DNA from 2 places in the Microbacterium endophyticum genome. Region 2 is predicted to be linked to the other one. Evidence: predicted binding sites of a transcription regulator. Region 2 holds the regulator's gene; the other holds the start of a gene.
What was found. The regulator LexA, encoded in region 2, represses DNA repair genes until DNA is damaged. The targets are predictions, from matches to a motif close to TCGAACANNTGTTCGA.
Positions count from the first base shown of each region.

Region 1: the regulator LexA is predicted to act here: its motif matches at 4,023-4,038, upstream of G6N83_RS10675 (HNH endonuclease signature motif containing protein).

Region 1 covers NZ_CP049255.1:2,290,193-2,306,098, forward strand. Annotated here, with positions in the region: gene G6N83_RS10660 (MMPL family transporter) at 1-754, shown strand, start outside; gene G6N83_RS10665 (isochorismatase family protein) at 751-1,335, shown strand; gene G6N83_RS10670 (cation:proton antiporter) at 1,332-2,519, shown strand; gene G6N83_RS10675 (HNH endonuclease signature motif containing protein) at 2,666-4,012, opposite strand; gene G6N83_RS10680 (excalibur calcium-binding domain-containing protein) at 4,267-5,931, shown strand; gene G6N83_RS10685 (hypothetical protein) at 6,019-6,639, shown strand; gene G6N83_RS10690 (hypothetical protein) at 6,869-7,417, shown strand; gene G6N83_RS10695 (hypothetical protein) at 8,096-8,545, shown strand; gene G6N83_RS10700 (hypothetical protein) at 8,653-9,204, shown strand; gene G6N83_RS10705 (hypothetical protein) at 9,483-9,752, shown strand; gene G6N83_RS10710 (hypothetical protein) at 9,753-9,992, shown strand; tRNA gene G6N83_RS10715 (tRNA-Lys) at 10,194-10,269, opposite strand; gene G6N83_RS10720 (fasciclin domain-containing protein) at 10,377-11,039, opposite strand; gene sigK (ECF RNA polymerase sigma factor SigK) at 11,201-11,803, shown strand; gene G6N83_RS10730 (anti-sigma factor) at 11,800-12,543, shown strand; gene G6N83_RS10735 (DNA-directed RNA polymerase subunit beta) at 12,595-13,233, shown strand; gene G6N83_RS10740 (aminodeoxychorismate lyase) at 13,391-14,275, shown strand; gene pstB (phosphate ABC transporter ATP-binding protein PstB) at 14,289-15,068, opposite strand; gene pstA (phosphate ABC transporter permease PstA) at 15,088-15,906, opposite strand, start outside.
Region 2 covers NZ_CP049255.1:386,505-402,410, reverse strand. Annotated here, with positions in the region: gene G6N83_RS01945 (GNAT family acetyltransferase) at 1-418, shown strand, start outside; gene dapF (diaminopimelate epimerase) at 479-1,330, shown strand; gene G6N83_RS01935 (class I SAM-dependent methyltransferase) at 1,331-1,975, opposite strand; gene hflX (GTPase HflX) at 2,080-3,603, shown strand; gene G6N83_RS01925 (S9 family peptidase) at 3,600-5,525, opposite strand; gene G6N83_RS01920 (hypothetical protein) at 5,526-6,887, opposite strand; gene lexA (transcriptional repressor LexA) at 6,941-7,624, opposite strand; gene G6N83_RS01910 (LysM peptidoglycan-binding domain-containing protein) at 7,883-8,263, shown strand; gene G6N83_RS01905 (histidinol-phosphate transaminase) at 8,374-9,411, shown strand; gene hisB (imidazoleglycerol-phosphate dehydratase HisB) at 9,408-10,028, shown strand; gene hisH (imidazole glycerol phosphate synthase subunit HisH) at 10,025-10,669, shown strand; gene priA (bifunctional 1-(5-phosphoribosyl)-5-((5-phosphoribosylamino)methylideneamino)imidazole-4-carboxamide isomerase/phosphoribosylanthranilate isomerase PriA) at 10,727-11,473, shown strand; gene G6N83_RS01885 (SseB family protein) at 11,457-12,242, shown strand; gene G6N83_RS01880 (DUF1844 domain-containing protein) at 12,250-12,654, opposite strand; gene infC (translation initiation factor IF-3) at 12,831-13,514, shown strand; gene rpmI (50S ribosomal protein L35) at 13,560-13,754, shown strand; gene rplT (50S ribosomal protein L20) at 13,783-14,169, shown strand; gene G6N83_RS01860 (TrmH family RNA methyltransferase) at 14,254-15,054, shown strand; gene G6N83_RS01855 (amino acid ABC transporter ATP-binding protein) at 15,138-15,906, shown strand, end outside.

The DNA.
Region 1 (15,906 bases), 1.0 Mb from region 2:
GACTTTGACGGATGCCGCCGACTCCGTCGCCGCCGAAGAAACGGTTCGTGAGCTGCGTACATCGTTCGACGACAGCCTTGGCGCAGGCACAGCGCTCGTCGGGGGAGTGACTGCGACGGATATCGACACGAACGACACCTCGATCCGTGACCGCACCCTCATCATTCCGGTCGTGCTCGTTGTGATCCTGCTGATCTTGATGCTCCTGCTGCGGGCTGTTGTTGCTCCGGTGCTGCTGATTCTCAGCGTCATCGTGTCGTTCGGGGCCGCGCTGGGGGTGAGCGCACTGGTCTTCAACCACCTCTTCGACTTCGCCGGTGCCGACCCCGCCGTTCCGCTCTACGGGTTCGTGTTCCTCGTCGCGCTCGGCGTCGACTACAACATTTTCTTGATGTCGAGGGTGCGCGAGGAGTCGCTTGGTCACGGCACAAGGCGAGGCATTTTGCGGGGTCTTGTGGCAACCGGTGGCGTGATCACCTCGGCTGGTCTCGTCTTGGCTGCAACATTCGCCGCGCTCGGTGTGATTCCGATCCTGTTCCTCGCGCAGCTGGCGTTCATCGTGGCGTTCGGTGTGCTGCTCGACACATTCGTCGTGCGCTCACTTCTGGTGCCGGCGGTCGCCTACGACATAGGCCGCGCAATCTGGTGGCCGTCCAAGCTGTGGCGACATGGTCACGAGACCGTCGAGCAGCGGCGAGATGAGGCATCCGAGACGATGACACGAGCCGAGTACCGACGTACGCTCGAGTCATGAGCAAGGCACTGTTTATCGTCGACGTTCAAAATGACTTCACCGAGCATGGCGCTCTGGGCGTTGCCGGTGGGGACGCGGTGGCTGCACGCATCTCGCAGTTTGTCGCCGAGCATGCCGATGACTATGAAATCGTCGTCGCATCTCGAGACTGGCATGACGGTTCGAACGACAATGGCGGCCACTTCGCCGAATCGCCGGACTTTGTAGACACGTGGCCAGTGCACTGTGTGGCCGGAACCTTTGGTGCTGAGTACGACGCCGAGTTCGACACGTCTCGGGTGACCTATCACCTCAAAAAAGGTCAGGGAAAGCCGGCCTACTCGCTGTTTGAAGGTGTGAGCGACGATGGGCTCACTGCGACAGCACTTCTCGAGCAACACGGCATTCTCGATATCGACGTCGTCGGGCTTGCGACCGATTACTGCGTACGGGCATCTGCGCTCGATGCCGTGGCAGCAGGCCGCCACGTGCGAATCTTCACTGATCTTGTGGCCGGGGTTCACCCAGCCTCGAGTGAAGCAGCGCTCGCCGAGGTCGCGCACGCGGGTGCTGAGCTCGCTGAGACTCCACTTCCCGAATGATCATCGCCTTCGGGGCGGTGCTCTTGGTCGCGATCCTCATCTCCGGGATCGCGAACCGCACGGTGTTATCGACAGCTGTGCTCTTCCTCATCGCCGGGTTCCTACTCGGCGACGGTGTTCTCGGAGTCATTGATCTTTCGGCGGGCGATCCGACCGTCAGTCTGATCGCGCAACTCGCGCTGTTCATCGTGCTGTTCACCGACGGTCAGCGCATAGCCGTTGGCGATCTGCGCCGCGCGTGGCGTCTACCAGGTCGAGCGCTGCTGTTCGGAATGCCGCTGACCTTCGCCATGACGGCGTTTCTCGGGATGCTTCTCCTCGGTGTTCCGTGGATCCAAGCTGCCCTCATCTCGGCGGTGCTGGCACCTACCGACCCGGTGCTGTCGTCGGCCATCGTCGGGCGAGAAGAAATCCCCGGCCGCATCCGTCACCTGCTGAGCGTCGAGTCCGGCCTCAACGACGGGCTCGCGCTGCCTGCGGTGTTGATCTTCTTGGCCATTGCCGATGGCGAGCAGACCGAGTTCGGCCTGCTCGCGCTCGAGCTCATCGGCGGCATCGTGCTGGGCGTTGCGGTGCCGCTCCTGGTTGCACTTCTCGTGCGGCTGCGCTTCTTCCCCTCGACGCCGTTGTATGCCGCACTGACACCCGTCGCGATCGCATGCCTCATCTTCGGCATCAGTACCGCCACCGGTGCCAACCTGTATCTCGCTGCGTTCGCCGCGGGCATCACGATCGCCACGGCGATGCCAGAGGTGCGAGATTCGTTCATCGAGTTCGGCGACTACGTCGCCGAGGTGGTCAAGCTCTTGGCGCTCTTCGTGTTCGGAGCGCTGATTTCGCCCGCAGTGCTCGGCGACGTCAATATCTGGGGTTACATCTTCTGTGCGCTCACGCTCGTGTTGGCGAGGCCGCTTGCTGTCGAAGTGTCTCTCATAGGCAGTCGCCTACCGTGGGAAGAGCGAGCGACGGCGGCGTGGTTCGGGCCGAAAGGCTTTGCATCGGTGCTGTACGGGCTGCTTGTACTCGAGAGCGGCCTGGTGGATGCCACCCATCTCTTCCACATCATCGTGGTGGCTATTTCGTTCTCGATCATCGCGCACTCATCGACCGACGTTCCGATAGCCAGGTGGTTCGCGAAGCGTGAGCAAGAAGACCGTGATCGGGCTGCCGTGAGCCGGGCCTAGGTCTTCATCGGCGCCATCTCTTGAAGCGCACGCGCTACCGGGGACGACTCTGGCTGGACGCTCGAGGCTGAGATCCAGATGGAGGTCGAGATCAATGTCGACGTCGTGACGTTGACTTGATCACGCGCCGCGCCGCCACCTTGCGTTTAAAAGGGCGGATGCGGATCGGGTAAGTCCGAACTATCGGGCACGTCGGGTTCGAATGCGACCCCGGGTGGTTTGTCGGTGTAACTTCGACCGGTCGGCGAGGTCCACTCCAAGACACCGTCGCCCTTTTGCTTCACCGACCACTTGCTCGCGTGTTTCAAGCTGTGGTGTCTTCGACACAGATGCGCAAGGTTGTGCTGATGCGTCGGACCACCAAGAGCGGCATCGACCGTGTGATCAATGTCGCACCGGTGGGTGGGCATACGGCATCCGATGAACCGGCAGTGTTGATCTCGCGCCCGAAGCTGCCGTTTCAGCTGATCACTCGGCCGGTATCGATCGACCGCCACCACAGTTCCTGTCACGGGCCGAGTGAATACTCGATCCCACCCCGGCGCGGTACCGGCGAGCCGCCTCGCGCTCTCGGGGTCTACCAGGCTCAGCCCCGAAAGATCCGCGGGGGTCGATGAGGTACCCGCAAGCGTGGTCGCAGGCACCGTGACCTGCACGATCGCCCGGATCGCACCCAGCCCACCACAGTCGTCGCCCGCCAATGGGTCGAGGCTCGGCACCGAGGTGAGCAGCATGTCGGAGAACAGGTCAGCGCGGATCTGATCCGTCGTCCGCCGATCATCAACCACGGGCTCGTCCTCAGCGCGAAGCTTCGTACCGTAATCCGATCGCCCTGTTTGGAAGTCCTTCAAAGCCCGCGCCTGCTGCGTCAGCCGGTTGAAGATCCCATGCGCCTGCACTGACGGCAGCACTGCTTGAATCGAACTCATCCCATCAGCAAGATCAAAAAGTCGCACCGTGCGCGTCGCGTTGGCGTCTTCGAAGCGTTCCTCAAGCGTCCGCGGATGTGCTTTCTCCGCCAACGCGGCAGCGAACCCGCGGAGCCGTCCCGGTGTCTCGGCCTCAGCGACCTCGACCACTTCTTGGTCGTATCGGGCCTTGGCTGCGGCATCCGTGAGGTTTATGCCCGCCCGCAGTATTTCTTGCACATGCCGTTCCGAGATGCGACCTGCGCTCCACGATGCGAACGTCTCGGGGTAGTGCTCGGTGACGTCCATCGCCTCATCGATGCGATTTTGCGTCGTGCGATCCGACATCCGCAATGCCGCCGCGAATTCTGCGGCCATGGAACGCATCGGAATCTCTCGTTCCCGCGACTCACGCGACGGAATGAGACGCATCTCAGCGAGCGCCATACGCCCGCCTTCGGCGAAATCTGCTGCCAGCCCTGCCTGCAGCCGCGCGATTTGCGCGAGCCGAGATTCCGCCGACAACACAACCTCAGCCCGGGTGCGTGCCCCGGCTCGGTGTGGTGTGGTCGTGTTCTCTGACATGACTCAAGTATCGAACATACCTCCGACATTGACCACGCTAGACCAGCTCGTGCGGTTTCACCCGAAAGGCTTTGCATCGATGCTGTCCGGGCTGCGGCGAGTCGCTGACCGATGATCTCTGACGTCTCGTCGGGCCCATGAATGTGGTATTCATTAGCTATGTGTGAGTTGACGCTTACGTCAGTGCGTTCATCTACGTCGACGCGGCCGAAGTCCTCCGCAACGGCGCCTGGGGGGTAGTAGGGGGTGCTGCGATGAGCAGCAAATTGCGCGCGCGCATCACACGTTCTTCGGCGAAGTTGGCCGTGACCGCGCTGGTTGCGGTATCGATCAGTTTCATGCCACAGCAAGCGATGGCTGCAGAATCGCCGTTGCCCGAGCCGAGTGGCAGCGTGGCCGTCGAGCCGAGTACATCGCCCACCATCGACGTTATTTCGTCACTCTTGACGGATATTCCGACAATTTCGGGAACGCCCAAAGTCGGTTCCACGCTGACTGTTAACCCGGGTGAGTGGGAAGCAGGCGCGAGCTTCTCCTATCAATGGTTTGCTGACGATGCTCCACTTTTATCCGCGACACAAGCGACGCTGAAGCTCGCGAACACGATGGCTGGCACGCGCATTACTGTGCAGGTCACCGGGGCAAAGGAGAGCTTTGAATCGGCATCAGAGACTTCGCCCGCGACCTCGGTGGTTACGGGAGGCATTCTCGCGGCGGTGACGCCGAAAATCTCTGGCACCGCCGCGATCGGGTCGAAGCTCACGGCAGTCACCGGCTCATGGACGATCGGCACAGCGCTCTCGTTCCAGTGGTGCGCGAGCGGTAAAGCGATCTCGGGGGCGACATCTTCGACATACGTCGTCACATCGTCGCTTTCCGGGGCTCAGATATCGGTGAAGGTCACCGGAGCCAAGTCGGGCTTCACGTCCGTCTCGAAGACATCGTCAGTGACGGCGCGAGTGCTCGCGTCGCCGGTACCGAAAATCTCCGGCTCTGCCGCTGTAGGCGCCAAACTGACGGCGAAGCCAGGGTCATGGACGAGCGGGACGACCCTCAAATATCAGTGGTACGCGGACGGTAAGGCGATCTCAAAAGCGACCGGCGCGACGTATACGGTCAGTTCGTCGCTTGCGGGCAAGTCGATTTCCGTGAAGATTTCAGGTGCCAAGTCTGGGTACGTGTCAGTGTCACGTACATCGTCGGGCACAGCCCTGGTGCTTCTGGCCTCGACCCCGAAGTTGTCTGGCACGGCTGCGATTGGTTCGAAACTGACGGTCTCGCGTGGTTCTTGGACAAGCGGCACGACCTTCAAATACCAGTGGTACGCGAGCGGCAAAGCAATCTCGGGTGCGACCTCGTCAATATATGTTGTGACTTCGGCTCGAGCCGGCGCGCAAATTTCTGTGAAGGTCACCGGTTCGAAGTCAGGCTTCACAACGGTCGCGAAGACGTCGACATCCACCGCGAAGGTTCTCGCGGCATCCACACCGAAAATCTCGGGCTCCGTCAAAGCTGGGTCGACGCTTTCTGCAAAACCGGGTTCGTGGACGAGCGGCACCACACTCAAATACCAGTGGTACGCGAACGGCAAGGCAATATCAAAGGCAACTGGCGCGACGTACACGACGACAGCGTCGACAGTGGGTAAGAAAATCACGCTGCGAGTGACCGGATCGAAGTCAGGATACGTCTCGGTGTCTCGCACGTCGGCCGCGACGGCGACGATCGTTGCACCGCCAAAACCCCCAAAGCCCGCCGCGCCTGCGAAACCAAGCAGGCCCGCGGACAACAAGAACTGCAGTGACTTCGCAAGCCAAGCGGCGGCGCAGGCGGCTTTCAACAAGTACTACCGGTATTACGGCGACGTCTTCGGCTTGGATGCTGATATGGACCGAATCGCTTGTGAGTCCCTGCGATAGCTGTGCAGCCCGTCCACGCTGCTAAGAGTTCTATCGCGGGTTTCTTCCTGCAGGATTTGCCACTGCTATTGGAGGGTTACCGGTAATATGGGAGTAAGAAAAAGGCGCAATGTCGCACTTATTTGGGCTGCGGGCATTGTCGGAGTGGCCTTGCTTTCGGTGCGGGCAATTACCTCGCTATACGCAGCTGGCGAGAAGTACGACGATATTGCCACGACCGTCCTGATCCTTGTGTTGACGGTCGTAGTGTGTTTCGTAGGATACGGCTGGATGGTGTTGGTCTATCGTCATAACTCGTTTGGCGGGCTTGGGGCACTTCGTGAGCGGCACCCTGCTGCGATGATTTTCGTCAGTATGATTCGCGTAGATCAGAGGGAAGTGCTTGATCAAGTAGTGAGCTCCAAACGTGCTCTTAGACTCCCGGTGTACTACAGCATGGTTGTCGAAAGCAGGCAGATGTTGATCTACAAGGGAAAAAGATTTGTGGGCAGCATGGACCTTGTCGACACGCGGTTCGAGATCGGACGTGTGGATCTCCCGTTTCATACCATTCCTGCGTTGCGGATACGTTTTTCGAATCGAGCTTCAACCGCTCTTGTTATGGTGCCGCTTTCGAAGTGGACGGGGTGGGTACCGGAGATGATGAAAGAAGACCTACTAGGACCGATGGTTGACCAGCTCAACCGTTCGGTGGCGACTGCCGAGTAGAGAATCATTTTCCCGCCCCCCAACTGCTCGCTGACGAAGGGCCAACAGCGCTGATCACGTTGGGCCCACGTTTTTGTGCTTGGTCAGTTTTTGATCGTTGACCAGGTGATCCCACGTGCCGGATGAGCAACAAACGCTTGAATTGGTGCGCACTAGTGAATGAGGTTGGAGAGGCTGGGTGTACAGCGATCATGTCCGACTCGCCCTCAGTGATGGGACCTGAAATGTCATGCTAGAAAAGTCCCCACACTCTACTGCGCGGAGGGCCTTCGAAGTACTTCGCCGCGTGTTCTGGGCTTCAGGAAGCGTGTTGGTCGCGGTTGTCGCGTCCAAATGGTTACTTTTTGTTTCTGCGGGTCTCTTCATGGGTGATGGCGGCATGTTGGGGCTGTTCTTTACCGAACCGTTCGGGCTGCTTGTAGTCGCACCAATTGCGATCGCGTCGAGATCACGCTCGGCCTTCCGATCTGCCGCCTGGGCAGCCTTGCTCTACATAGCTTTCGTTCTCGCGTGCGTATATGTGGATTGGCAGCTCGATCCGGATGGTGCATGGACCCAATTGAACTGGGTGCAGGTGGTTATCGGGCTGGCGGTGACGGTCCTTCTCGCAAGCGGGCTCGGACACTCAGCGGTCGCTCGCCCGCCGAGTGTGCCATTGATTTGCCTTGCCTGCGTGTTGGCAGCCGTCTATGGGCTCTGCGCTGGTTTCGTGTTTCAGTCCGCTGTCTGGCTCATCGGCCTTGCTGTTGTGCTTCTGATTCGCGCAAGGCATCGGTGACGCCCGGGGGATTTTTCGAAGCCCGAGGTATCCAGGATCTGCGCGGGCTTGGACACAGAAGTCGCCCAGTTCCGTGACTGAGCCCCCGCCTCCCAGGCGTTCTAGATGGGCAGCCTATGCTTGCCGGAAAGGACCCGGATATGACAGACATCGACAGTGGCCGCGGCGGTGTCTCCCGAGCCAGGAGGCTCGCCTGGTGGATTGTTCTCGGTGGCCGTTGTATAGCGGTTGTCCTCCGTATCGGGCTAAGCGGCGGGCCCTGGAGCCAGTTTTTCAGGGGGATGGTGAGGTATGGGTGACGTTGACAGCAGTACGATTCTGCCGAATCTTATTGTGGGGTGCGTTGCCGTGGCGGTGGGCGTTCTGATCGTTCTCTTCAGAAGAAGTGCTTATCGATCCATCGTGGCAAGGTCAAAGCCGTCTTTTGTTCGTGTCGCAGAGCGAGTTAACCGAGGGCGAGGTCCGTTTTGGGTGGGTTTCGCCGGGGCCGGTGGCGTCTTAGTGGGAGCAGTCATGCTCGTCTGGGGCTTCGCGGGGCTTTCGCAACTTGCGAGCTGAGAGCTGAAAGCAGTGTGGGTATGCTGCGACCTAGCGAGACCTAGCGATCCGGGCTGGGCCTGGGGGCGCTTATCGGGCCGATTGGGCATCCGTCTGCGGCGTGCGATTGGGAAGGCTGACATGCTTGCTGCAAGCGAGAGAATGCACCGTGGTCGACTTTGGTGGGCGGAGGGCATTTCACTGGCTGTTGTTGCGGCGTTCTTCGTCATCGACGACGGTACGGCGGGTTGGCCGCTCCTGAGCGGCCGCTGGGAGTTACGGCCGGATGCGCTGACTCAGCTTGTTCCTCTATTTGCGTGGGCTCTGAGTGTCCAGCTTGTGTTGCTTGGTGGGTTGTATCTATTCTTGCGCAGTGTCTCGCGTCCGGCGGGGCATTGGGAAATCGCACTCGTTGTCGCGACTTGCATGGCAACGTCGATAGCGCCAGCTTTAGGGGTTCTTGTCTCGACGGAACTGTCCGGCGTTGAGGTAGTTTCGCTGGTCGCGTTTGGCTCGGGAATCGCAGGTTGTGTTGCTTGGCTTCCCATTACGCTTGCTCTAGTTATCAAGCACGTTCGCTACCAGGTATAAAGGCGTGCGTTGAAACTTCCTGAGTTTGTTGGCGACTCTTGGCCATTTTTCGGGTTTGACCAATCTCTAATTCCACGCTGAGTTTGCTTCGTATAGAAGCGCAGCTCGTGCGAGACAACCCGGCGGATTCGTCTGATGGGAGGCTTCTCCTCAGAGAGGACGGGTGGCTGGAACCGTGCAGAGTTCGGGATATCGGAATTGTGGTTGGTGATATGAGGAACTTTGCCCACGTGTACCTCCTGATCGTTCTCTGCCTCGCGCTGACCGGGTGTGACCCACACATGTTCCAGGGACGAGCTGCGCTGAGAGACTCCGAGGGGTCGCTCGAGGTTGCGATCTGTGTAGACGGCGACGTAAGCAGAATTTCCGGGCTGGAGCGAGGGCGGTCAACATCTCAGCAGTGGACGGAGTTTTGGTCTCTTGATACTCAACAGGGTGTAAGTCCCGGGACCACCTTTGTTGCGGGTGCGTCAGGGGTTAACGGAGCCGAGGTGTTTTATGCGCCGACCCTCGCGCCAGGCAGCGAACTCGATATCGCGTTTTTCGACGGCGACGAGACGATCGCATCGGCTGTTTTCCGGATACCGTCGGACGGCGTACCCGCGGATGATTGGTTGCAATCCGACGGGACGACATCGTCGTCGGCTTGCCCAGAGTGAACTCTCCTGCGATCGGCCACATTGATTATTGGGGTTTGTGGGCATGGTCGCTACGCGTCGAGAGGCCGCTGAGTGATTCGCGCTGAGTGTAGAAAGATGAATTCTCAGTAGGCTCAAGAGCTCGTTTGGTGCAGTACATGGACGCTGAGTAATGGGCAGCGATTGATTCGCGCAACCGGGATTCGAGAGCAAGTTAAGCGACGACCTTTCACCTGGGGTGTTAACAGTCGGTGCTGGCGTGGGCTGTTTCGCTGATGGAGGTTGGTCGTGGTGATTTTATGAATTCGGTGTCCCCTGACGTGGTTCTGCCGACCATCATCGTCGGACCGATCGTTGTGGTGATGGGCGTACTCGCAATTTGGCTCCGGTCCTACTTTGCGAATTCGAGCGCGCGTGTTTTTCGAATTTACTTCGGCAAGCCCAGCGAAGGGCTGGAACATCCGAAAGCCGCTGGTTCAGTAGTCGTAGCTGGCGTGTTCATGATCACCGTGGGGCTATACATGATTGCGGCTGGGGTCTATTACCTCTTCGCCCTGGGGATGGTCTGAGTGACTTTCTGGGATCTCGCCGGGGTCGGCGGCTCATTGATGTTTCTTATCGCGAGTCTTGCCCTGGTTACGCGCGCGAGAATCACCCGGCTGCTTCTTCGCCGCGCCACGCGGGCCGAGCCTAAGAGCATGACCGACCCGAATCTTGAATCGGGAGTTGGAGCGCGGCTCATGTACTCAGCGATAGGAGGCTGCTTTATCGGCGCGACGTTTCTCGCGCTCGCGATCGTGAGGCCGTAGACGTAAAAAGTGGCCGATGATGAGCCCGGGAACACCGACCACACGCGGCCACAACTGACCTTGTGTTCCCGGTGTTCCCGGTGTTGGCGCGGCTGATCCGAGCAACGATATCGGGGTTGTGTGGGCCCATTCATGAGGCAGCAAATCAAAGAACTTAAAACAACCGCTTGCGCAGGGTTGTCGGTTGTTGAAGCACAGATGTGGTGGGCCCGGTGGGGCTCGAACCCACGACCCGCGGATTAAAAGTCCGATGCTCTACCGACTGAGCTACAGGCCCGTACCGGACTATCTTACTTGCCTTCGGCACTGCTCATGACAAAGCGGCGGGGCCGCTGACATCTGTAGAGAAATGTCAGCGGCCCCGCCGCTTTGTGAGCTACGTAGTTACTCGGTGGGCATGAGTACCGTGTCAACCAGGTACACAACCGCGTTGGCGGTCTGGACGCCACCACAAATAACCATGGACTCGCCGTTGACCATGAGGTCGTCGCCGCTACCGGTCACCTCGAGGGTCGAGCCCTCTACGGTGTCGTGGGTACCGACGATGTCGGCGGGCTCGATCTCACCGGGTACCACGTGGTAGGTGAGGATCTTTGTCAGCAGGTCGCTGTCAGTCTTGAGGGTGTCGATCGTCGCCGAGTCGATCTTCGCGAACGCGTCGTCAACCGGTGCGAACACTGTGAACTCGCCACCGTTGAGAGTGTCAACGAGGTTGACGTCGGGATTCAAGCCGCCGCTCACTGCTGCAGTCAGCGTGGTGAGGATGGGGTTGTTCGAGGCAGCCGTCGCTACCGGGTCTTCAGCCATTCCGGCAACCGAACCCGACCCGTCGGGAACAGCAGCGTCGTAATCGGCGCAACCGGCGCCGACGAGGTTTGCGTAAGCGTCAGACGACATTGTCTCTTCGGCCATCGGCGTCGATGAGTCCATCGGCTCCGACGACGATCCTTCGGTGGTGCTGCCGGAGCCGGAACATGCCGACAGGGCGAGGGCGCCAACAAAGGCGAGCGAGATTCCGGCGCTGATGCGAGTCTTGGTGCTGAACATGACTTCCTCCGTGTGTGGGGTGTCCGCCGCTGTCTGCGACGTTCATAAGGTCTTCGAGACCGTCGCCGAATCGGATGGAAAGTTTTTTACATCGCATGCCAAACCCCGAAATCCTGCGTCAAGATCGGGGCGTCGATTCATATCTGGACCGGGTGTAAGGCATGCTGGATGTCATGGTGATTGACGGCCTCGACGTTCCCGAAGACGGGGGTCCCTCAGTCGATCACGTTGCCGAACTTCTGCTGGCGGTCGCTCAAGGCGATCAGTCCGCGTTCGCCCGGCTATACGACATGATCTCTTCGCGCGTGTTCGGTCTTATCGTGCGGGTACTCGTCGATCGCTCTCAGAGCGAAGAGGTGCTTCAAGAGGTGTTCTTGGAGATCTGGCAATCCGCCAGCAAGTTCGCTCCGAATAAGGGCCAAGGAAGATCGTGGGTATTCACGATGGCACACCGACGAGCTGTTGACCGTGTGCGGTCAGCGCAGTCGAGTGCTGATCGTGATGTGCGTGCGGGATTCAAAGATATGGGCGTCGCACATGATGGCGTCTCGGAGGAGGCGGAGTTGCGCATCGAAGGACGTCGGGTGGCCCAAGCTGTCTCGACGCTGCCCGAAGCACAACGAGAAGCTCTGACCCTTGCTTACTACGGCGGCTACAGTCAGAGCGAAATCGCGGCCCTCGTTGGGGCTCCGCTGGGAACAATCAAAACAAGAATGAGAGACGGCCTCACTAGGCTGCGAGCAGAAATGGGGGTGACATCGTGAGAAAAGAAGAGTTTGCTGAACTATCGGCAGGACACGCACTTGGCGCGCTGTCGCCCGAAGACCAGACTGCTTTCGCTGACGCGATGCTCGAGCACCCCGAATGGGCCGACCTCGTCTCCGACGATCTCAACACTGCTGCGGCGCTTGCTGACACGATTCCTGCTGTTGCCCCGCCACGTGCGCTGCGTGAGGGAATCCTCGCGCAAATTAATTCGGTGACACCTCTCGCTGTGACCGAATCGGAAGATGCTGTCTCGCGTTCTCGTCCAGCTCGTGGACGATGGGGCTCTCGCGCATGGTTTGCGCTGGCGGCATCCCTCGCCCTCGTCCTCGGAATCGGTGGCGGCGCCGTATACGTTTCGCAGCAGTTGAGCACACCGGCATCCGTCGTGGCTCTCGACCGCATCGAACAAGCCGCTGATGCGCAAAGCGCAACGACAACTCTCGCCGATGGGGGAGAAGCGACCCTGCACTGGTCAGCATCGGAAGGTGAAGCTGTGCTCGTCTCCGACGGGCTGCCGACCCTCACCGAAGCGCAGGCCTTCGAGCTTTGGTATGTGCGCGACGGCGAAGCGATCGCCGCGGGCGTGTTCGACGCGTCGAACGGAGAAGCAACAGCTGTTCTCAGCGGAGAAATGCACGAGGGTGACGTCATCGCGGTCACCGTCGAAGCTGCCGGTGGTTCGGCAGATGGCCAACCGACCTCGACTCCGATCATTGCGATCGAAACCGGCGCCTAACTCGCGCTTGAAGTCGAGATCGCGCTTCGGTTCGGCGGGTAGCCTTGATCGATGAGTGATGAGTCGAGGGAATTCCACAAGCCCATCCGCCGGCCCGCAGAGCTCTTCGATCGCCTTTTCGCAGCCGATGACCCGGCCGAAGTCTCTCGCGTCGCCCACGGCACTGCCGCTGCTCTCCTTTCGCGGGTGCGTGAAGACCCCGAGGCTAACGTCGTCGATCGCCTCGTCGATTTCACGCGCGATCATGGCATCGACGACATCGCCGAGTTGTGGTCGCGCTCACCCGCTCGGTCCTTGCCCGGAACCCTCTGGCGGCTGTACCTCGTGCAGTTGATGATCCACGAAGATCCGCAGACGGCTGCTTTGCTCTACGAGCGCGGACGCACAGATACATCCACTGCCGACGAGATCGTAGCTGGCGCGCCAGCGCCTGCGGGTCCGGAAGAGCTCGTGGCCCTCGTCGACCTGATTATGCGGGGTGTTTTCCAAGGCGACTTCGCGGTGGCTCTCGAGCGCGCATCGGCCTTCTGCCGCCTTGAAGCGACGGGCGCAGCCCACCTCGCCGACGACTACGACGCGACTGAGCCCGAGCGTGCATCAGCATTCACAACGCGTGCCTTGCGATTGACGACATATGCGACAGATCTCGCGTCCGCTGCGACGCTCTGGCGAAAAGACGCGCTCACCTAGACGTCGACGCGAAAAAATTAGCGCCGGGCCGCAGAACGCCTCTCGGCGCGAGGCCGCTCGAAGCGGCAGAGTATGGAGCCCGGGGTTACTGCGGCCCGACTACTCAAGTGTAACAAGAGCACGGCAACGAGCATTCCTTGCGGCGTAGGCTCACGGTATGTCTTGGCGTTTTGCTCTGCTCATCGACCCGCTCGCAGCCGATGTTTCGCTGCCCGGCTATGGCCACACTTTCGAAGTCGTCGACCCGAGCGCTCCGGCATTGAGCGTGGGGGAACTGAGCACTCAGCGCGGTGACGGAATCTTCGAGTCGATCGGTGTGATTAGCGGTCACGCCCAAGAGGTCGAAGCTCATCTGGAGCGCCTTGCGCACTCTGCGCGGCTGTGCGATCTGCCGGCGCCTCACCTCACACAGTGGCGCGAGGCAATCAACGTTGCCGCGGCCGTCTGCCCAGCGGGCGAGTGCGTCATCAAACTCATTCTCAGCCGCGGTATCGAACACGGCCCGACACCCACCGCATGGGTGACTGCCGCTGAAGCGCCGAATAACGCCGCTGTGCGCGTGAATGGCGTACGAGTTGTCACGCTCGATCGTGGGCTCGACAGCGGCGCATCTGAGCGTGCTCCGTGGCTTTTGCTGGGGGCCAAAACGCTTTCCTATGCGGTCAACATGGCAGCCCTCCGGGAATCAAAGCGTCAAGGAGCGGATGACGCGATCTTTGTTTCTTCTGACGGCATTGTGCTCGAGGGGCCCACATCCTCAGTGATTCTGCGCTTCGGCGACAGGTTCGTGACACCTCAGCCGGGAGCTGGCATCCTCCACGGCACAACTCAGATGAGTGTTTTTGAACACTTGACGGCGCGGGGTCACGAGGCGGCGTACGAAACGATCACGGCGGCAGAGCTCGAACAAGCGGATGCCGCATGGCTCGTCTCGAGCGTGCGACTGGCAGCTCCGGTTTCTACCCTGAACGCAAAAAAACTCGTGATGGATGCCGAGTTCACGGCATCCATCAACGAGTATTTGCTGTCACCGCGCGACTAGGCGCAGCGGGGGATTATCCGAAGCGGCCCGAGACGTAGTCTTCGGTGGCCTGCACAGCGGGAGTCGTGAAGATCGCCGACGTGTCGTTGTATTCGATGAGCTTTCCGGGCTTGCCGGTGCCCGCGATATTGAAGAAAGCGGTCTTCTCGCTGACGCGTGATGCCTGCTGCATGTTGTGCGTGACGATGACGATCGTGTAGTCGTTCTTCAGCTCGCCGATCAGCTCTTCGATCGCGTACGTCGAGATGGGGTCAAGGGCCGAGCAAGGCTCGTCCATCAGCAGCACGTCGGGGGAGACGGCAATCGCACGCGCGATGCACAGGCGCTGCTGCTGACCGCCCGAGAGTCCTGATCCCGGACGGTCGAGACGATCCTTCACTTCGTTCCAGAGGTTTGCGCCCTTGAGCGAGTTCTCTACGAGGTCGTCAGCGTCTGACTTCGAGATGCGCTTGTTGTTGAGCTTCACACCGGCGAGCACGTTGTCGCGGATCGACATCGTGGGGAAGGGGTTCGGCCGCTGGAAGACCATACCCACGTCGCGGCGCACCGCCACCGGGTCGACGCCTGGACCGTAGAGGTCGTCACCGTCGAGCAGCACTTCGCCCTCGACGTAGGCGCCGGGAATCACTTCATGCATGCGGTTGAGCGTGCGGAGGAATGTCGACTTGCCACAGCCGGAAGGGCCGATGAACGCTGTGACGGATCGGGGTTCAATCATCAGCGACACGTCTTCTACCGCGAGGAAATCGCCGTAGTACACGTTGAGGTCGTTGACTTCGATGCTCTTAGACACGGGGGCTCTTTCTTTCGGTTCAGCGACGGCCGGTCTTGGGGGAGAACAGCTTCGCGATCATTCGCGCAGCCAGGTTCAACACCATGACGATGAGAATAAGGGTGAGAGCGCCGGCCCATGCGCGGGCGACGGAATCGTCCGGGGTCGTGCCCTGGTTCGCGTACTGGTTGTACACGTACACCGGCAGGGTCATCATGTTGCCATCGAAAAGGTTGAGGTTGAGGCTCTGCGTGTAGCCCGCTGTAAGAAGCAGGGGAGCAGTCTCACCGATGACACGCGCGATGGCAAGCATGATACCCGTGGTGATTCCGGCGATCGATGTCGGGATCACCACCTTGAGGATCGTGAGCCACTTCGGCACGCCTAGCGCGTAGGCGGCTTCACGGAGTTCGTTGGGCACGAGACGCAGCATCTCTTCAGATGACCGAACGACAACGGGAATCATGAGCACGCTCAAGGCGATGGCGCCGATGATGCCCATTGAGATACCCGGACCGAAGAACAGCGCGAAGACTGCATAGGCGAACAGACCCGCAACGATCGAGGGGATGCCGGTCATCACATCGACGAAGAAGGTGATGGCCCGCGAGAGCCGGCTGCCGGTGGAGTACTCGACGAGATAGATCGACGTCATGAGCCCGATCGGTACCGAGATCACAGTTGTTGCGGCCGTGATGAGCAGCGTGCCGTAGATGGCGTGGATCGCGCCGCCGCCGGCGCCCACGACGTTCCGCATGCTGGAGCTGAAGAACTCGATATCAAAGCGCTGCACGCCTTCGACCACGACGGTGTAGAGCAGCGAGATGAGCGGCAGCAGAGCGACGATGAACGCTGCCGA
Region 2 (15,906 bases):
TGTCGTGATTCGCGTTTTTGGCTCCGAAGACCTCGAACCTGTCATCACACTGTGGGAAGAGGCCGAACTGACTCGGCCTTGGAACGACCCACGCAAAGACATCGAGCGAAAGCTTGCGGTTCAGCCCGAACTCTTTCTCGTCGCGGAGCGCGAGGGAGAAGTCGTCGGCACAGTGATGGCGGGATACGACGGACATCGAGGCTGGCTGTACTATCTCGCAAGTTCTCGTCAGTATCGTGGCTCCGGCGTCGGCCGGGCGCTTGTCGCTGAAGCGGAAAAACGGCTGCTTGCGATGGGGTGCCCAAAAGTCCAGTTGATGGTGCGACCAGAGAACGCATCTGCTCGTGGCTTCTATGATGCGCTCGGATACGAGGCATTCGACGTGTGGTCTACGGGCAAGCGACTTATCGCGGACTAGCGCGCAGTGAATGCGAGATGCCTAGACCTGCGTCGCAGGCGAGCGGCCTAGAATTGATGGATGCCACACACCATTGCGTTCACGAAAGGTCATGGGACCGGCAACGATTTCGTGATCGTGGCCGATCCTGACGGCTCTCTCGATCTGTCTGATGCTCAGGTTGCAGCGCTGTGTGATCGCCATTTCGGTATCGGCGCTGATGGTCTCTTGCGGGTCGTGCGCACCTCGGCGATATCTGAAGGTGCGGCATACGAGTCTGCTGCCGAATGGTTCATGGATTACCGCAACGCGGACGGCTCGGCCGCCGAGATGTGCGGAAACGGCATCCGGGTCTTTGCTCGTTATCTCGCGGATCACGGCTTCGCTGAGATTAACGAGACTCCGATCGCTACACGGGACGGCCTGAAGGTGCTCAGGCGCCACGAGCGGGGCTTCGAAGTCGATTTGGGGCGCTGGGAGGTCGCGGACGCAGAGTATCGCGTCCGCGCCAAGGGCCTAGACGTCGCTCGTCCAGGTTTGGGTATCGACGTGGGAAACCCGCACGTCGTCGTGGCACTTCCCGCTGATAGCGACCTCGACAGTCTCGACCTGACGTATCGACCGATTCTTGATCCGGACCCGGCGGCGGGCGCGAACGTCGAGTTTGTTGTGCCCGCTGACCCGCTTGTACAGCACGGCGTTGGGTCCCTGCGTATGCGTGTCTTTGAGCGGGGCGTTGGGGAGACGCTCAGTTGCGGCACAGGGGTCGCGGCTAGCGCACTCGCCGTGCATCACTGGGCGGGTCCTGCTGCTCCCGATAGCTGGCTCGTCGAGGTTCCTGGAGGCACTCTCGCGGTTCGTATGGCCGATGGCCACGTTCATCTCGCTGGCCCGGCTTCGCTCGTGTATTCGGGCGAGATCACGCTCGCCTAGCTACTCGGGGAGCGAGATCGGCTCGGTAGGTGGTGAACCGTGTCGGCGGACCTTCAGTACGCGGTACCCCTTGCCGGTTGCGGCGCGGTGGACGCTGAAGCCGTCGTGGAAGCTGGCGGCGATCCATCGCTGGAGAGAGTCTGAGCCGAGGTTTCGCTGCACGACGAGCCATGCATCCGATCTCTCGTCGAGTCGGGGGATCCACCGCTCGAGCAAGCCATGCAGCTCGTTTTTTCCAACGCGAATCGGCGGGTTTGAACGGATGCTGCGAAATGACACTTCGTCGGGAACATCGTCGGGCTTGACAGCGTTGACGTTAGAGAGCCTCAGGGTCTCTGCGTTCCTCTTGACAAGATCGAGCGCACGTTCGTTTACGTCGACAGCCCATACCGTGGCGTGGGGCGATTCGAGGGCAAGTGAGAGTGCGATCGGACCCCAGCCGCAGCCGAGGTCGAGGATATTGCCGCCTGACGGTGCAGGTGGGGTGTGCGCAAACAGCACCGCCGTCCCCGTGTCTAGCCTGTCGGGACTGAAGATCCCACCAGCAGTGGTGAGTTCGACGTCGCGGCCGGCAAGGGTCACTTTGAGAGTGCGAAGTTTCTCGGGACTGGCGGGCGACGCGCTGAAATAGTGGTCGCTCGACATTCTGAGAGCGTATCGGAGGACACCGCGTTTGCGGGAAGCTAAAGTTGAGAGAAGCCGGAAAGCGCAGACATATTTGCGTCGCCGGCTCCGGGTGAAAGGACACAATGACGCAGACGTCTGACGTCACAGGCTCTGAAAACGAGCCAATCGATGCGGTAGACCGCGTTCTCGCGCGATCAGAGGGTCGCGCGGGGTTGCGCACCTTCGGAAATGCCCAGGCGCTTCAAGCGGCTGGTACGGACGCCTACGGTGACTCCGACGGAGACCAGTGGGATCGTGAGGAACGTGCCGCGCTCCGCCGCGTTCCTGGGCTTTCAACTGAGCTTCAAGATGTCACAGAGGTCGAATATCGGCAGCTGCGTCTCGAGAATGTCGTTCTCGTCGGTGTGCACCCGCAGGGACAGCAGCAGGATGCCGAAAACTCGCTGCGCGAACTGGCAGCTCTTGCCGAGACGGCGGGCGCCGTCGTGCTCGATGGTCTGCTTCAACGTCGACCGCACCCCGACCCGGCAACATATGTTGGGCGCGGTAAGGCCGAAGAGCTCCGCGGCGTTGTCGCTGCTGTCGGAGCCGACACGGTGATCGCCGATACCGAACTGGCGCCTAGCCAACGTCGCGCGCTGGAAGACGTTGTGAAGGTCAAAGTCATCGACCGCACAACAGTGATTCTCGATATTTTCAGCCAGCACGCCAAAAGCCGCGAGGGTAAGGCGCAGGTTGAGCTTGCTCAGCTCGAATATCTCCTCCCGCGTCTTCGTGGTTGGGGTGACTCGATGAGCAGACAAGCGGGTGGCCAGGTGGGTGCCGGTGGCGCCGGGATGGGATCTCGTGGGCCCGGTGAGACGAAAATTGAACTTGATCGCCGCCGTATTCGTACCCGGATGGCACTGCTTCGTCGCCAGATTCGTGACTTTGGGCCCGGTCGTGACGCGAAGCGTGCCGAGCGCAAGCGCAACACGATTCCGTCGGTAGCTATCGCTGGCTACACGAACGCGGGGAAATCGAGCCTTCTCAATCGGCTTACGAGTGCTGGCGTGCTCGTCGAGAACGCGCTCTTCGCGACTCTCGATGCGACGGTGCGGCGTGCCGAGGCATCCGATGGTCGCGTGTACACGCTGACCGACACCGTCGGTTTTGTTCGAAATTTGCCGCACCAACTGGTGGAGGCATTTCGTTCGACTCTCGAAGAGGTCGGAGATGCCGATGTCATCGTTCACGTCGTCGACGGTTCCCATCCGGACCCGGGAGCGCAGCTTGCCACCGTGAGAGACGTTCTGGGAGACGTCGGTGCTCGGTCAACGAACGAGCTTGTGGTCTTCAACAAGGCGGATCTACTCGATGACGATGAGCGACTCATCCTTCGTGGTCTGGTTGCAAACGCGTACTTCGTTTCTTCGCGCACCGGCGAGGGCATCGATACGCTTCGCGCCGCGATAGAAGAGGCGCTGCCGCTGCCCGCGGTGGAGGTGCACGCCCTTGTGCCTTACGACCGTGGCGAGCTGGTCTCAGCGGTGCACGAAACCGGGCTGATCATCAGCGAGGAACATCGAAACGACGGCACACTCTTGCATGCGCACGTTTCGGCCAGGCTCGCGGCGGAGCTTTCGGCTTTCGCGCTTCAGTCTTAAGAAAGCTCGAGCGCTGCGACGCCGTCGGGCGTGAAGCCGAACGCTTTGCCAAGAAACGCTATTTCTTTCTCGAGAGAGTCGACAATCGTTTCTTGGCGTCGAAAACCGTGGCCTTCACCCTGGTAAAGGACGTAAGCGAGAGGGATGCCACGTGCCCGCAGGGCATCGCGGATGGCCTCTGCTTGCGACGGCGGCACGACGGCGTCGTCCGCGCCCTGCAGAATGAGCATGGGAGCGGTGAATCCGTCGACGTGAGTGAGTGGCGAACGCTCCTCGTACAGGCTCTCGGCATCAGGCAGCGGCCCGATCAGCCCATCGAGGTATCTCGCTTCAAAATCGTGTGTATCTGTGGCGAGGGTCCGAGCGTCGCCTACTCCGTAGCGCGAAATTCCTGCCGAAAAGACATCGGTGCGTGCGAGAGCTGACAAAACGGTCCACCCGCCAGCTGAACCGCCCTCTATCGCGAGTCGCCGTGGGTCTGCGTGCCCCTCAGCGGCGAGGCCGGCGGCAGCCGCGGCCACATCTTCCACATCGACTACACCCCACTGACCGCGCAGCCGCTCGCGATAGGCACGCCCGTATCCTGTCGAGCCGCCGTAGTTGACGTCGAGTACGCCGACGCCGCGAGACGTGAAATACATGATCTTCGACGACACAGCGCCGCCGACGTGACTCGTGGGACCGCCGTGCACAAAAACCACGTACGGCGGCAGCTCATCAGAAGGCGCCGACACGTTGGGATTCTGGGGAGGATAGTCGAACGCGTGCACAGCGCCGCGAGCGCCGGAGAATGAAACGGCGCGCGGCTGCGGCATCCATTCGTCTTCGGCTCCGGTGCTGCCGCCGGCGATTGCGCTGTACACCCCGGAATCGATGTCTACAAGCCAGACGCCCGATGAGACGCGCGCGCCCGAGCCGGTGATCAAAACCTTGGTGCCCCGGGAGTCCTCGACGTTGAGCTGAGACGACAGAGGTAGGTCGAGCTTTCGCGCGCTTGATGACTTGGGATCGACCACGACGACATCGTCGGAACCGTTCGTGCGAAGGCAAACGACTCGCCCGTCTTCTAGCGTCGCGAACCAGCGAGCGCCGAGAACCCAGAGCCCGCCCCCGGTGTCCGCGTCTGCGGGGGCGACTGGCTCGGGGGCATGACCAATTCGGTATCGCCACAGGTTCCAACGACCGGTCGGATCGTCGCAGAACGTGATCTCCGTCGGGCTGCTCCACACCGGCTGGAGCGGCGCGGAACCGCTGCCGCCGGCTACCACGATGGTCGAGCCGATGTCGGAGCCCGCAAGAGTCGTTATGCGAAGTGTGGTTTGGTCCCAGGGCATGTCGGGGTGGTTCCACGCTATCCAGGCAAGGAGGGTGCCATCCGGCGACAGGGCAGGCTGGGCCGCGAAATCAGAGCCGGATGCCAGCACGCGCAGTGCGTTCTCGCTGCGGGCAGCTGAGCCATCGAGGGGGATGCTCACGATGTCGCGTGCTGGCACTTTTCGTTCGGAAGTGTGACGCTCACGTACCGCAAGCAACACGTCAGCGTCGAAGCGAAGACCACCATAGCGGGCTCCCTCTTCGACAGGGGTCAGCGGGTATGGCGAGCTCCCAGGCTCCATCGCCCAGACACGATCGTCGGAACGTTCGCTGAAGAGAAGAATTCCGCTGGTTGTGACGGTCCACGCGCCGCCACCGTACTCGTGTACCCGGGAACGTGCATTCCACGGGGCAGGCAGGATGTCTTCGACCGCGCCGTTGACGCGTCGACGGCGTACGGTCGTGCGTCCGCCTTCTGCTGGGAGTCCTTGACCCCACCAGACGTCGTCACCAACGAACCGTGCACCGTCAAAACGAGCAGAAGATGTGGCTGCATCGGACGCGCTGAGTGGTGAAGGCCAGGAACCATACGGGAGTTGTTTCGGCACTTAGCTCTCCACTGGCGCGTCGACAGAAGTGACGCTCGATTCGGCGTCCGAAGGTTGGCGGCTCAAAAGAGACACGATAAGCCACGTCATCAGCCCGATTGCAGCGGTCAGGATGACATCGCCGAATGTGAGGGGGCGTAGGAAAAACAGGGTGAGAACGGTCAGAGCGATAAGGATAATTCGCACCAGAATTCGTTGCTGTGCGAGCCAGATCCCGAAAACGCCGGTGTTGAGGCCGCGGCGCTGCAGCCCTCGACGCGCACTCGTTGTTAGTGAGTCGCCCAGGGCGCGAGTGCGCACCGCGGGGCTCCACCTACCACTGAGCCAAGCGGCGAGGGCAACGACCACGCCAAGGAAAACGAGTACGAGCGCGGTATCCCGCATGCCTCCGACGACGATGAAATAGACGGACTGCAGGGTCGCCGCAGGTATTCCGATGGAGCCAGCGTTGAGGCCAATGACCACATTGGCACCAGTGAGGGTCGCTGCGAGCGCACCGGCACCGAGCGCAATACCGATTCCGGCACCCATGAGGGCAGTTGTTCGTCGCCGTGCGATCAAAATGCCGATAGCCAACATCGCCATGGCGGCGAACGGCAGCCAGTAGCCGACGGTTGCCGCGAGGTTGTAGACCGCACTGAGAGCTAGCAGTGCATCGGACTGCGCGATCACGATCGTCGTGTCGATCGCGGGGATCGCTGAGGCGAAACTGAAGCCCCTGTCGGTCATTCGGGTCTTGAGTTCTTCGATGATTGGTCCGAGTTGGATGCCGAGCTGACCTTTGTCGTCTATCGAGACTGCTCCCGACCCATCGTTGGTCGCCACCGCTACCAGCGATTTATGGCTTGCTTCTAGTGCTGTCCGCCACACAGAAGAAAAGGCATCAGAGCTAACGATCTGCGAAATCGACGACTCGATGAGGCTCTTTACGCCAGCAGCTGCGGGAGCGCGAAGAAGATCGACCGCGCTGCTTGCCGCTGCCGGAAGATCCAGCGTGCTGAGTCCGTCGAAAAGATCATTCGTCAACCCATCGATATCTACGGCATTGTCGATTGCCGCCGTGGCCTGGTCGATGATCACTGTCTGAACTCCGGGATCATCGATCAGCGGGGCAAACGTCGACACGAAGCTGTCTTCGTCGACGAGCTGCACGCGTGCCCAGCTGCCAACGACAGACACTGGAATGATGACGGCCGCCATCGTGAGGCAGAGCGCCGAGATGAGTCCACGCCACCAACTGTGGCGTCGCTTCTCGCTGAAAGCATTCTGACTGCTCACGGTCAAAGAGCTATCTCGCAGTGACGCATTCTCGGCCTGCAACAGCGCGATCTTCGTTCGCAGCTCGTCAAGCTCAGTGGTCATGTGCTCAACCTTCCCCTGGTTGACGCCCAGACTAGCGATCTCTCGGTATCGCGCTACACCGCGCGGAGGATTGCGACGACTTTCCCGAGGACAACGGCCTCGTCACCGAGGATAGGCTCGAACGCGCTGTTACGGGGGAGCAGCCAGGTGTGGCCGTCACGCTGGCGGAATGCCTTGACCGTCGCTTCGCCGTCGAGCATCGCGGCCACGATGTCGCCGTTGTTTGCTGTTGGCTGCGAACGAATGACCACCCAGTCGCCGTCACAGATCGCGGCATCGATCATGGACTCTCCCGACACCTTCAGCATGAAGAGATCGCCCTTTCCGACGAGCTGGCGGGGGAGCGGAAAGATCTCATCGACCTGCTGCTCCGCAGTGATCGGAACACCGGCCGCAATCCGCCCCACCAGCGGGACAAGAGCGGCGTCGCCGACGGGCGGCGCTGAGTCGGCTGGATTCTCGCCGGAAACGCCGGGGAGATCGATCAATACTTCCATTGCTCGAGTCTTTCCAGCGTCGCGCCGCAGGTAGCCGCTCAACTCAAGTTGATTGAGCTGATGAGTAACGCTTGACAACGATTTGAGCCCCACGGCGTCACCGATTTCGCGCATGCTCGGCGGGTACCCGTGAGCGCTGATCGAGCGCTGAATAACTTCGAGAATCGCGATCTGCTTGTCGCTCAGGCTCTTGCGCCGACGGGTCTGCGGACGCTGTGCGCCGGCGGATGTGTCGCTCATGATGATGGCTCCCGTCTCGCGGCCGTCCGGCAGCGGTATTCGAATGTCGGAGGTTGGTGATGTGCTCCGTGTATCGAAACGGTATCCGTATTTGAGCCTGAACATGCACAACGTGCCGCGTGTCGCGTTCGATCGGTTTCCGAAGTAGTTGCAGCTTGACTGTTTTGTAAATCGAAGATAGCTTCGGAAGAGAAGTTCGTACTGAGTGCTCCTGGCCGAGTGCTCAGTACGAAACTTCCTCGCCAGATGGGAGTCAGAATGACCACGATCAGCGCATCACCTTTCTTGTCCACCGCGCCAGCCACGCGTCACACTGCAACACGCTTGCGTATGACGCAGCGCGGACGCCGCGTTCTGCTGTCGGTTGCTGCGACGCCGATCGCCGTCGCGTTGGCATTCGCGCTGCTCAGTGGAGGATCAGCGCTTGCTTCACGTGACAACGGTGCAGCTATTGGCACTTTCGAGACGATCACTGTCGCTACAGGTGACACGCTCTGGGCGATTGCTGAGGAGATCGCCCCGGCGGCTGATCCTCGCGATGTCGTCGATGCACTCATCCGTTTCAACTCGCTCGATGGCGCCGTGGTCGCGGCAGGTCAAACGCTCGCTATTCCGTCTGAATACTCCGCAGCGCAATAGCCGGGTACCTCGTCTCTCTCAACTTTGAAGAGGACCCGCGGTGCGGAAGTACCATAGAGCGGGTGAGCGTTCGTCTAGAAGACCTGCCCCTCCGCGATGACTTGCGCGGGATGACCCCCTACGGTGCACCTCAGGCGCCCCTCCCTGTGGCGCTCAACGTCAACGAGAACACGCACCCAGTCCCGGCTGATGTTGCTGATGACATCCTCGATTCGATTGCGCTGGCTCTTCGTGACATCAACCGGTATCCGGACCGGGAATTCACAGCACTGCGAGAAGGCTTCGCGGAGTATCTCGGTCATGGTTTGACCGCAGATCAAATTTGGGCAGCAAACGGTTCGAATGAAGTCCTGCAACATGTGTTGCAAGCATTCGCCGGCCCAGGACGAAGCGCAATGAGCTTTGCGCCCACATACTCGATGTACCCCTTGCTCGCCCGCGCTTCGGGGACAGCATGGGTTGCCGGTCAGCGGGATTCTGACTTTTCCCTGACCGCTCACAGCGCCGCATCGCAGGTGCGAGAGGCCGCACCCGATGTGGTCTTTCTCTGCTCTCCGAATAACCCGACGGGTACTCCGATGCCCCTCGACGTCATCGAGGCGGTATACGAGGTCGCTCCAGGGATTGTCGTTGTCGATGAGGCATATCAAGAGTTCGCTCCTCGCGAGGAACGATCGGCGCTGACACTACTGCCGGGTCGCGAACGACTCATCGTGTCGCGCACAATGAGCAAGGCGTTTGCGTTCGCTGGCGCGCGAGTGGGATACCTCGCGGCAGACCCGGCGGTAACAGATGCGTTGCGTCTCGTACGACTTCCCTATCACCTCAGTAGCCTTACGCAGGCTGCAGCTACTGCGGCACTTCGCCATGCACCGGTAATGCTGCAGATGGTCGACGAAATCGTGTCGCAGCGCGACCGTATTTCTGCCACCGTCGAGGCGCTCGGATATGAGGCACACGCTTCATGGACCAACTTCGTGCTCTTCGGCGGTGTCGAAGATACGTCCGTTACATGGCAGGCGCTCTATGACCGTGGCGTACTCATCCGTGATGTCGGAATTCCCGGTCACTTGCGGGTATCAGCAGGCACTGATGAGGAGACGACGGCATTCCTCGACGCGCTGGCGTCGGTACACTCAGGCTCATGACGTCCTCGACTCCCGTGGCTACTAGAACCGCCGCTGTGCACCGCGAAACCAGTGAATCTCATGTCGAGCTCGAGCTCGATCTCGACGGTAGCGGCCGCAGCGCGATTGACACGAGTGTGCCGTTTTTCGATCACATGCTCACTGCTTTCGCCAAGCACTCGCTCACCGACCTGACAGTGCGCGCCTCCGGTGATACCCACATCGACGCTCACCACACCGTCGAAGACGTGTCGATCGTTCTCGGGCAAGCCATCCGCACGGCCCTCGGCGATAAAGCGGGTATCTCGCGTTACGGTGACGCCCTCGTCCCGCTAGATGAAGCCCTCGCGCAGGCGGTGGTAGATATCAGCGGACGCCCTTACCTCGTACACTCCGGGGAACCGATTGGCTTCGAACACCACTTAATTGGCGGGCACTTCACCGGCGCGCTGGTGCGACACAGCTTCGAAGCGATCAGTTTTCACGCAGCTCTCACAGTGCACATTCGTGTGCTGGGCGGACGCGATCCTCATCACATTGCGGAAGCGGAATATAAGGCCTTCGCCCGCGCTTTCCGTCAAGCGAAGTCCCTCGATCCACTGATCGAGGGTGTTCCCAGCACGAAAGGTGCCCTGTGAGTGATAGGCCCGTTGTTGCAGTTCTCGACTACGGTTCGGGAAACGTGCACTCAGCGGTCAAGGCGCTCATCGCCGCTGGTGCAGATGCCCGCCTTACCAAAGATCGCGCGCTCGTTACCGATGCTGACGGACTCGTTGTTCCGGGAGTCGGTGCGTACCGCGCCGTCATGGACGCGCTGCGAGCGAGCCGAGGCGACGAACTCATTGACCGTCGCCTTGCCGGGGGGCGTCCGGTTCTCGGAATCTGCGTCGGGATGCAGGTACTTTTTGGCCGCGGGGTCGAGCGGGGCGAGGACACCGAGGGACTGGGGCAGTGGCCAGGAGTCGTGACGGAGCTCGACGCGCCGATTCTGCCGCACATGGGATGGGACACCGTTCGTGCAGGTGAGAATTCGCAGCTCTTCCGGGGCATCGAGCACGAGCGCTTCTACTTCGTGCACTCGTTCGCCGCTCAGGCGTGGCACCTTGAAACGATGCCGCCGTTTCCGTCACCGGCTCTGACCTGGTGCGACTACGGCTCTCCATTCCTTGCCGCAGTCGAGAACGGTCCGTTGTCCGCGACACAATTTCACCCCGAGAAATCAGGGGCCGCAGGCATTCGTCTGCTTTCCAACTGGATCAAGGGGCTACCTACGGGCTAGTCTCTCAGCTTGTGCCCTGGGACGCGCGACCGCGCGTCAGCGTCTGCACGAGGAGCTATGAACGATTTTGCGTCTACACCCGAGTTGACCCTGCTTCCTGCGGTCGATGTCGCCGGCGGCAAAGCAGTCCGCCTCACTCAAGGAGAGGCCGGCAGCGAAACCGAATACGGCGATCCTGTCGACGCCGCCGTTGACTGGGCTCGCCAAGGAGCGAAGTGGATTCACCTCGTCGACCTTGACGCCGCATTTGGCCGCGGCAACAACACCGCTGTGCTTCGTCGGGCAATCAAGCAGGTGAAAGGTGTGCAGGTAGAGCTGTCGGGCGGCATCCGCGACGATGCTTCGCTCGAAGCCGCCCTCGATTCGGGCGCGGCGCGGATCAACCTCGGAACCGCAGCGCTGGAGAACCCCGAGTGGGCAGCCGATGTCATCAGCCGCTACGGTGATGCCGTCGCGGTCGGTCTCGATGTGCGCGGAACGACGCTGGCTGCGCGGGGCTGGACGCGAGACGGTGGCGACCTCTGGGCGGTGCTTGAGCGTCTCGAGAACTCAGGATGCAGCCGCTACGTCGTGACGGACGTCACGAAAGACGGCACGTTGCGCGGGCCGAATCTTGAGCTGCTTCGCGAGGTCGCAACCCGCACGCCGAAGCCTGTCGTGGCATCCGGTGGAATTTCGAATCTCGATGACATAGCCGCTCTACGTGAGCTCGTACCCCTCGGAGTGGAGGGTGCCATTGTGGGCAAAGCGCTTTATGCCGGTGCCTTCACGCTGGCAGAAGCGCTTGATGTCGCCGGAGGCTGACGGATCCAGCTCGGGCGTACCCGGTGATTCAGCGGGCGTTCCCTGGGAGGGGCGCCAGTTCGAGCCGAATACTCATTCTGCCGATACCGGTGCTGCGGACCCTGCACTTCTCGCCGCGCTGCAGGCACGGCGCGGAAAAGGTCGGGACTCCATTGCGATTATCGAGTCCTATCGCGCTGCGCGCGTGCTGATTCCGCTTGTCGCCCAAAAGGGCGAAGAGGGGGTGGCGCCGAACGGACTTCGCGTTGACAAAACGCAAGAGCTCTCGATCGTGACAGTGAGCGCACCGGACGGGCGCACGGTCATGCCGGTTTTCACCTCGGTAGAAACGATGAAGTCCTGGGATGCGGTGGCGCGCCCGGTGCCGGCAGATGGGCGCCGGACTGCGGTAGCTGCCGTGACTGAGCAGACCGACTTGATCGTGATCGACCCCGGGTCGCCTACGGAATATGTTTTGCGACGCCCCGCTGTTTGGGCGCTCGCTCACGAGGAGCGGTGGGAGCCCAGTTTTCGGTCGTCAGAGGTCTTCTCGGGGATTGAAGAAAGCATTTCGACCGAGATGTCAGTGATCGATTTCGCGGTCGCTGACGGCGACCCTGAGGGGCGCCTGCGGGGACCTGAGCTAATTGTGCGCCTGGATCTCGCCGCGGGACTCGCTCAGGAGCAGCTCGATGCGGTTCTGACACGGCTTGCCCGACGCTGGGCAGCCGATGACCGGATAGCGACGCTGGTTGATTCGCTGCAGGTCACACTGCGCGCATCGAGCTAAAGTTCCTTCAAATGACGGGACCGGTCCACTTCTCGCCCGGCGCTTTACCGATGGGATCAGGAATCGCGGAGCCCTCGCGGAAGGCGAGCTGAAGTGAGCGCAGGCCATCGCGAAGCGAGCGAGCGTGCATGTCACTGATCTCGGGCGCGCCTGCGGTGATGAGCCCCGCCAGCGCGTTGATGAGCTTGCGCGCTTCGTCGAGGTCTGTTTGGGTGTCCGGGTCATCGGCGAGACCGAGCTTCACAGCTGCGGCACTCATGAGGTGAACCGCAGCTGTCGTGATGATCTCCACAGCGGGGACATCTGCGATGTCACGCGTCGCGGCAGAAGCAGCTCGATCCTGTTCCTCCCAGCGCTCTTCGCGCTCGTCTGGGGTAAAGGTAGGCTCTTCGGACGGCTGAGTCGATTCCACGGTGTGCTCTCTGCTAGACTGTGCGAGCGCCGGAGTGTTTTGCTCCGGATGAAAGTGGATTACATCCCACCCGCGCTTGCCGTTCCAGGCTACCGGGTCATCGCACTCCGCTTGTCTCATATGAGACAGGTTGTCCAGGGTGTGTAAAGCCGACGCTTTAGGTCGCGCTGGGTGGAATGATTCTGTTTTCGCCCGCGTCGAACCCTTCGTCGCGGTGGCATAAACCGCACGAAGAGGAGTTCCGCATCAGCGATCCCCGAACCAACGACCGCATTCGCGTTCCCGAGGTACGCCTCGTGGGCCCGGCTGGCGAACAGGTCGGCGTTGTCCGCATCGAGGTCGCCCTGCGTCTCGCGCAGGACGCAGATCTCGATCTCGTCGAGGTAGCTCCGAACTCGAAGCCTCCTGTGGTCAAGATCATGGACTACGGGAAGTTCAAGTACGAAGCCGCCCAGAAGGCTAAGGAAGCTCGACGTAATCAGGCCAACACGATTCTCAAAGAGGTTCGTTTCCGCCTGAAGATCGAGCCCCACGACTACGAAACCAAGCGCAAGCGCGCGGAGGGCTTCTTGCAAGCCGGTGACAAGGTCAAGGCCATGATTCTCTTTCGTGGACGCGAGCAACAGCGTCCCGAACAGGGCGTGAAGCTTCTACGTAAGTTCGCCGAGGACGTAGCCGATCTCGGCACAGTTGAGTCGAACCCGACGATCGACGGTCGAAACATGGTCATGGTCGTTGCACCGCATAAGAACAAGTCAGAGGCGAAGGCGGAGCAGAACGCACAGCGTGCCGCCACGAAGGAAGCCGCGCGTCAGGCGCGCTCCACCCCAGACGAGCCCACACCGGCTGCTGCCGAGTAGGCCCCCCGACTCCCGCATCGCGGGATGACAACGAAGGAAGAGAAGATGCCGAAGCAGAAGACCCACTCGGGTGCCAAGAAGCGCTTCAAGATCACCGGCAGCGGAAAGCTCAAGAAGCAGCAGGCCGGTATGCGCCACAACCTCGAGGGCAAGTCGAGCCGTCGCACACGTCGCCTCAACAAGGACCAGGTCCTGTCCAAGGCTGACACCAAGATGGCCAAGAAGCTCCTCGGTCGCTGAGCGCCGAAGCACGTTAGGAATATAAGAAATGGCAAGAGTAAAGCGGGCCGTCAACGCCCACAAAAAGCGTCGCGTCATTCTCGAGCGCGCCTCCGGTTACCGGGGCCAGCGTTCGCGTCTGTACCGCAAGGCTAAGGAGCAGGTCACTCACTCGCTCGTTTACGCCTACCGCGACCGCCGCAAGCGCAAGGGCGACTTCCGCCGTCTGTGGATCCAGCGCATCAACGCTGCAAGCCGCCAGAACGGTCTCACCTACAACCGCTTCATCCAGGGACTGGGTGCTGCCGGCGTTCAGGTAGACCGTCGCATGCTCGCTGACCTCGCGGTCAACGACCCGGCCACGTTCACCTCACTTGTCGCGACCGCCAAGAAGGCGCTCCCGAGTGACGTCAACGCTGCGAAGGTTTCTGCGTAGTAGCTGCACATAACGACGAAGGGTGTCCCCGCGAGGGGGCACCCTTCGTCGTTTGGGTGTGAAGTTTCGCCATAGACTTGCGCCGTGCTTGAGAACCCGCGATCCCCGCGCGTGCGCGCTGTTGCCAAACTCCACAAACGCAGCGCGCGAGCTGAAACAGGGCTGTTTCTGCTCGAAGGGCCGCAGGCCGCTCGCGAGGTCTTGACGTATCGCCCGGATAGCGTCGAGGAGCTTTTCGCAACTCCCTCGGCGATGGAGCGACACGTTGAGCTCCGGGACGCAGCAGCCGATGCTGAAATAGAGGTCGTCTACACGACTGAGGCGGTACTCGACGCGATGGCAGATACCGTCACTCCGCAGGGAATTCTCGCCGTCGCCCGGCAAACACCGACGTCGCTGCGCGACGTGTTCGCGGCATCCCCACGTCTTATCGCTGTGTGCCAAGAGGTGCGTGATCCTGGAAACCTCGGAACCATCATCCGTGCTGCGGATGCCGCGGGAGCGGATGCTGTCATCCTTACCGGGCGTACCGTCGATCTTTACAATCCCAAAGTCGTGCGAGCGACTACCGGGTCGCTTTTCCATCTACCCGTGTGTGTCGGAGTCGAACTACCGGCGGTGGTAGAGCGTGCACGCGCGGCGGGTGTCCGCGTGATCGCCGCGGATGTGGGCGGAGAGGACTTTCTGGCAGCGCGCGAGATGCTCTCCGCGCCAACAGCATGGCTATTTGGGAACGAGGCGCGCGGCCTCGATGAAGAGTCGCTCAGCCTTGTTGACGCTTCACTCCGACTTCCCATCTACGGCTCGGCGGAGTCCTTGAACTTGGCGAGCGCCGCGAGTGTGTGCTTGTACGAGAGCGCGTTCGCACAGCGCTCCTCCTCGTAATCGCCATCGTTCGCCCTGTTACGTGTAAGTAAAGCTCTCGTCAACCCCTTGGGTGTCGACTGAGAGCCACCTATGGTCTACCTATGTCATCGGTTGATGCGGGAAACCCAGCACCACGAACGTCGAACATCACCGTACGGCGGGGTGAGCCGCTGGTCGTCATAGAAAATGTCGATAAGCATTTCGGTGAGCTGCACGTACTACGCGATATCTCGACGGTTGTGAATCGCGGCGAGGTCGTCGTCGTTATCGGCCCGTCGGGCTCCGGTAAGTCGACTCTTTGCCGAGCGATCAATCGACTCGAAACGATCGACGCTGGTCGTATTTCAATCGATGGACAGGCCCTTCCTGAGGAAGGCAAACAACTCGCCCAACTCCGCGCCGATGTCGGGATGGTCTTCCAATCCTTCAATCTCTTCGCTCATAAGACGGTGCTTGAAAACGTCACTCTTGGGCCGGTCAGAGTGCGGGGGATGAGCAGGAAAGCGGCAAACGAGAAAGCGATGCAGTTGCTTGACCGTGTCGGTGTCGCTAACCAGGCGAAGAAGATGCCCAGTCAACTTTCGGGCGGACAACAGCAAAGAGTCGCCATCGCCCGCTCGCTCGCGATGGACCCCAAGCTCATCCTGATGGACGAACCGACCAGCGCACTCGACCCCGAGATGATCAACGAAGTACTCGACGTGATGGTCGGTCTCGCGACAGAGGGCATGACCATGATCGTCGTCACCCACGAAATGGGGTTTGCCCGTAAAGCGGCAGACCGCGTGCTCTTCATGGCGGATGGCGCGATCGTCGAAGAAGCGACACCCGAGCAGTTCTTCACCAATCCTCAGAGCGAGAGGGCGCAGG